2 regions of the Pseudoalteromonas sp. KS88 genome follow, and region 1 is predicted to be linked to the other one. Evidence: predicted binding sites of a transcription regulator. Region 1 holds the regulator's gene; the other holds the start of a gene.
The links. The regulator MetJ, encoded in region 1, represses methionine synthesis genes. The targets are predictions, from matches to a motif close to TAGACGTCTAGACGTCTA.
Positions count from the first base shown of each region.

Region 1 (3,220 bases):
CTTGCAGGATAAAATCGCGTTATGTCAGACTTTCGTGAACAAGCACTACATTACCATGCCCATCCCGTTCCAGGAAAAATCAGCATTGAACTTACTAAGCCGGCTGAAACCGCTAAAGATCTCGCTTTAGCATACAGCCCTGGTGTTGCTGAACCTGTTCGTGAAATTGCAGCGGATCCCGCTAATGCTTATAAGTATACAGGTAAAGGCAACATGGTTGCGGTTATCACAAATGGCACAGCCATTTTAGGACTTGGCAACCTGGGCCCTTTGGCTTCAAAACCGGTTATGGAAGGAAAAGCGTTGTTGTTTAAACGCTTTGCTGGCTTGGATTCAATTGATATTGAAGTTAAGCATCGCACGACTGAAGACTTTATTAACACCGTAGCGAATATTGCTGATACGTTTGGTGGCATCAATCTCGAAGATATTAAAGCACCTGAGTGTTTTGAGATTGAAAAAGCGTTGATTGAGCGTTGCAGCATCCCAGTATTTCATGACGACCAGCACGGTACTGCGATTGTAACTGCTGCAGGGATGATCAATGCTTTAGAAGTTCAAGGAAAAAACATTGAAGATGCGATTATTGTTTGTTTAGGTGCAGGCGCGGCTGCCGTTGCATGTATGGAATTGCTAATTAAATGTGGTGCGCTTCGTGAGCACATTTATATGCTTGATCGCAAGGGCGTAATTCACACGCGTCGTGATGATCTTAATGAATATAAACAATTGTTTGCGAACAATACTGATAAGCGTACTTTGCAAGACGTTATTGCTGACGCTGACGTATTTGTGGGTGTGTCAGGGCCGAACTTGTTAGCGCCTGAAGACTTAAAGTTAATGGCTGACAAGCCCGTTATTTTTGCTTGCTCTAACCCAGATCCTGAAATTAATCCTGCATTAGCTCACGGTGCACGAAGCGATCTTATTATGGCGACAGGTCGTTCTGATTACCCTAACCAAGTTAATAATGTTTTATGTTTCCCATTTATTTTCCGCGGTGCGCTTGATGTTCGTGCAAGCCAAATCAATGATGAAATGAAAATTGCTGCGGTAGATGCTATTCGCAGCATTGCAAAAGAGCCAGTTCCTGCAGAGGTGTTAACTGCTGCCGGTGTTGATAAGTTAGAATTTGGCCCTGAGTATATTATTCCAAAACCAATGGATCCGCGTTTATTACCGCGTATTGCTAAAGCGGTAGCGCAAGCGGCGATTGATTCAGGTGTGGCGCAAATCGATATGCCTGAAAACTACATGGCTTAGGTTAAAACGATCTGACAATAAAAAACCTCAGTAACGCAAGTTGCTGAGGTTTTTTTGTATCCAATTCCTGAAGGCAGGAATGTAGCTTAATCTTCGTTAAGAACAGGTACTTCAAGCCCCATCTCAAGCATGATTTTCTTCACTTCTTCAGGTACTTTTTCAGGGTTGTCTTTACGCAAGTCATCGTCATTAGGTAACGGCTGACCAGTGAACGCATGTAAAAATGCTTCACAAAGTAATTCACTGTTAGTTGCGTGTCTTAAATTATTAATTTGACGACGCGTGCGCTCATCGGTTAAAACTTTAAGCACATTGAGTGGAATAGATACGGTGATCTTTTTCACTTGTTCTGATTTTTTACCGTGTTCTGCATATGGGTGAATATATTCACCATTCCATTTAGCCATAAGAAGTATCGTTGCCTCAGGTTATTAATTGTTTGCATCGCCGAGTTGCTTTGCAAAGATGCGGGAAATTCTATCGTTTTAAAAAAGATAGTCAAACACTTGTTATTTAGCCATCTAGCTCGCTAAATTTCTTTACTTCTATAAATGTAAGGTCTGTACCATAAATTCTTTGACTTATGGGAGTTGATCATCTAACCTTTTAGACGTCTAAACATCCATTTAATTGTAGGTGACGTTATGAGTCAAAAAAATAAAGCAACTATCGCGGTACGAAAAGGCATCGACGCTGATAAACATCATGGTGCAGTTGTGCCTCCTCTACATCTATCAACGACCTATTCATTTGCTGATTTTGATACAAAACGTCAATACGATTATGGCCGCAGCGGCAATCCAAACCGCGATATTTTAGCGGAAACGCTGGCTGAGCTTGAAGGTGGTGCTAAGGGAATTATTACAGCTACGGGTATGTCGGCAGTACATTTAGCGACTCAGTTACTTAATAGTGATGATACTTTGGTTATTCCTCATGACTGTTATGGCGGCAGCTACCGTTTATTTACTTCGCTTGAGAAGCGTGGCTTATTAAAATTGGTGGTATTAGATTTAACCAAAGCTGAGAACCATCAGAAGATACTTGAAATTAAACCTAAATTAATTTGGATAGAAACACCCAGCAATCCAATTTTACGCCTAACCGATATTAAAGCGATTACGGCGATTGCTAAACAGTGCGGTGCACTTGTTGGTGCCGATAACACCTTTTTATCACCTGCTTTGCAAAACCCGATTGAGTTTGGTGTCGATATTGTGGTGCATTCGACGACTAAATACATAAATGGTCATTCAGATGTTGTGGGCGGTGCTGTCATTGCAGCTAATCAAGAGTTAGGTGATGAATTGGCATGGTGGGCGAATAATATTGGTATCACCGGCGCGCCGTTTGATAGCTATTTAACCTTACGTGGTTTACGTACGTTAAATGTACGTTTGCGTCAGCACCAAGAAAATGCATTTGTTATAGCGCAGTATTTAGAAGACTCACCCTATGTAAGCCAAGTTTATTATCCTGGCCTTGAATCGCACCCGCAACATGAATTAGCAAAACAGCAACAACGCGGTTTTGGTGGTATGGTAAGTTTTGATATTAAGGGTGATGTAAATGACGCTGCAGCATTTTTAACAAGCCTAGAAGAATTTAGCTTAGCAGAGTCATTAGGTGGCGTTGAAAGTTTAATTTGCCACCCAGCGACGATGACTCATGCAGGTATGGATGCTACAGCCCGTCTTGAAGCTGGAGTCGGCGATACCTTGATTCGTATTTCGGTAGGGATTGAAGATGTTAAAGATTTAGTGGCTGATTTAGAGCGTGTGTTTAATAAAGTAAAGCCGGGTCAGGGTGAGCAAGTTGTAGCTCAACAAGCTGCGCAAAAACAACAGCAAGATGAACAATCAAGCTCATTTAAATTAACGCCTGCACATACGGCATTGTGGTAAGAATAATGGTTAATATCGTACATAAATTTGGTGGCTCGAGCTTAAGTTCGCCC
Region 1 covers NZ_PYHV01000018.1:156,087-159,306, forward strand. The annotation lists gene C7Y70_RS11890 (malic enzyme-like NAD(P)-binding protein) at 22-1,263, shown strand; gene metJ (met regulon transcriptional regulator MetJ) at 1,350-1,670, opposite strand; gene metB (cystathionine gamma-synthase) at 1,908-3,167, shown strand; gene metL (bifunctional aspartate kinase/homoserine dehydrogenase II) at 3,173-3,220, shown strand, end outside.

Region 2 (3,220 bases), on a different contig from region 1:
TTGCCATGCAATTGCAGACTCAACTTGGTCACACGGACGCCAGTTAACTAGGTTAGGCGTTAAACGCATGCTCGCAATTTGCTCTACTGGTTGGTGGGTTGGGCCATCTTCACCTAATCCAATTGAATCATGGGTATAAACAAAAATGCTTGGCACTTTCATTAACGCAGCCATACGTACAGCATTACGCGCGTATTCCATAAACATTAAGAAGGTCGCACCGTAAGGGATAAAGCCTTTATGTAGTGCAATACCGTTCATAATTGCTGACATACCAAACTCACGCACACCGTAGTAGATGTAGTTACCGCTGGCATCATTGGCTTCAAGGCCTTTAGAACCTTTCCAAATTGTTAGGTTTGAACCTGCTAAATCAGCAGAGCCGCCCATAAACTCTGGTAATAGAGGACCAAATGCATTAAGTGCATCTTGTGATGCTTTACGTGATGCAGGGTTTGCTGGGTTTGCATCAAGTTGCTCAATGTACGCTTGTGATTTCTCGCTCCAATCAGCTGGTAACTCACCACTTGTACGACGTTTAAACTCTGCTGCTAGTTCAGGGTGTGCGGCTGCATATGCGGCAAACTTTTCATCCCAGCTCGCTTCAAGTTGCTTACCTTTTTCTTTGCCATCCCACTCGCTGTAAATGTCAGCTGGAATGTCAAATGCGTCGCCAGTCCAACCAAGGAACTCGCGCGCGGCTTTAATTTCGTCTTCACCCAGTGGCGCACCGTGACAGTCATGGCTACCTGATTTATTAGGTGAACCGTAACCAATTACTGTTTTACAGCAAATGAGTGTTGGCTTGTCTGTGATGCTGCGTGCTTCTTCGATTGCTGTGCGAATAGCGTCTGAATCATGGCCATCTACATCACTGATTACATGCCAACCGTACGCTTTAAAACGCGCTGGGGTATCATCACTGAACCAACCTTCGACTTCACCATCGATTGAAATACCGTTGTCATCCCAAAATGCCACTAACTTACCAAGGCCTAAAGTGCCAGCAAGCGAACATGCTTCGTGAGAAATACCTTCCATAAGGCAGCCATCGCCCAAGAACGTATATGTGAAGTGATCAACAATGTCGTGGCCTTCACGGTTAAACTGAGCCGCTAATGCTTTTTCAGCAATCGCCATACCGACTGCATTTGTGATCCCTTGACCAAGTGGGCCCGTAGTGGTTTCGATACCTGGTGCATAACCATATTCTGGATGACCCGGTGTTTTTGAATGCATTTGACGGAAGTTTTTAATTTCGTCAATTGGTAAATCATAACCACTTAAATGCAGTAGAGAATAAATAAGCATTGAACCGTGGCCGTTTGAGAGTATAAATCGATCTCTGTCTATCCACTCTGGATTTGTTGGATTATGATTTAGATAATCGCGCCATAGTACTTCTGCGATATCTGCCATGCCCATAGGGGCTCCAGGGTGGCCTGATTTGGCCTGTTGTACTGCGTCCATTGATAAGACGCGAATAGCATTTGCAAGTTCTTTGCGAGACGGCATGAATTCTCCTACCTTTACTGTATTTGCGCTGGTTGATTGTGTGTTTTACTAGAAACACCCATTCTTACTTATTCTAGGGGCAGTGTGCAATTAAAACCCCTAATAAATTAGACTAAAATGGAGGTTTATTAAGAACTAAAAGTTATTAGTAATTTTATTTAGACGTCTAGGCGTAAAATTACTATGAAAATATATTTGTTTTAGATAAAATACGTCCCTTAATTTTTTAGCGCTCTTACCGACGTTTGTGAAGCGCAATATTTGTGAGCAGAAATACAATGGCAAAACATTTATTTACTTCTGAATCAGTTTCTGAAGGTCATCCGGATAAAATCGCGGATCAAATCTCTGACGCGGTACTAGATGCCATCTTAGAGCAAGATTCTCATGCACGTGTTGCGTGTGAAACTTACGTAAAAACCGGTATGGTCATGGTCGGTGGTGAAATCACCACGAGTGCATGGGTTGATATCGAAGAAATCACGCGTAAAACAGTGCGTGAAATTGGCTATACTCATTCAGATATGGGTTTTGATGCTGATTCGTGTGCAATTTTAAACACTATCGGTAAGCAATCACCAGACATCAACCAGGGTGTTGACCGTACTAGCCCTGAAGAACAAGGCGCTGGTGACCAAGGCTTAATGTTTGGTTACGCATGTAACGAAACTGAAGTGCTAATGCCTGCACCAATCACGTACTCTCACCGTTTAGTACAGCGCCAAGCGCAAGTACGTAAAAGCGGCGAGATTAATTGGTTACGTCCTGATGCAAAATCACAAGTAACCTTTGCATACGAAAATGGTAAGCCTGTTGGTATCGATGCAGTAGTTCTTTCTACTCAGCACAGTGAAGAAATTTCACAAAATGACTTAGTAGAAGCGGTAATGGAAACTATCATCAAGCCGGTACTACCTGCAGAGCTAATTACTAGCGCAACGAAGTTCTTCATCAACCCAACTGGCCGTTTTGTTATCGGTGGCCCAATGGGTGACTGTGGTTTAACAGGTCGTAAAATCATTGTTGATACCTACGGCGGTATGGCACGTCACGGTGGTGGTGCTTTCTCTGGTAAAGATCCATCAAAAGTTGACCGTTCAGCTGCGTACGCTGCACGTTATGTTGCTAAAAACGTGGTTGCCGCTGGCCTTGCTGACAAGTGTGAGCTACAGGTTTCTTACGCTATCGGTGTTGCAGAGCCTACGTCAATCAGTGTTGAAACGTTTGGTACTAGCAAATTAGAAGAAAGTCGTTTAATCGAACTTATTCGTGAACACTTTGACTTACGCCCTTACGGCTTAATTCAAATGCTAGATCTTGAGCGTCCAATTTACCTACCAACAGCGGCTTACGGCCACTTTGGTCGTGATGAATTCCCATGGGAACGCACAGATAAAGCAGACGCACTTCGCGCAGCAGCTGGTCTTTAATTCCAGCCTTTGTGTGAATGTAGAAAAAGCGCCAATTGGCGCTTTTTTTATGCCTAGAAATTATGTTCTACGTTTTTGTCGCGAGGTAAACTTGCTGCTAGGCATGCGCTACCCCACGCAATTAAATTTAAAAGTAATTTATTCACAAAGAGATTAAGAGACGCTGCGCTCAAGAGAAGTAATTATAAAATAATAGCTAAAAGTGACTAGGTACTAAGATCTATTCGAAGCCCGTGACGTTTTACCTAACTTTCTAACCTATAATGTAAGTATCT
Region 2 covers NZ_PYHV01000031.1:98,901-102,120, reverse strand. The annotation lists gene tkt (transketolase) at 1-1,515, opposite strand, end outside; gene metK (methionine adenosyltransferase) at 1,794-2,945, shown strand; gene C7Y70_RS18365 (diacylglycerol kinase) at 3,204-3,220, opposite strand, start outside.
Region 2: metK (methionine adenosyltransferase) is a predicted target of MetJ. The motif match lies at 1,675-1,692, and genes of this name have one in related genera.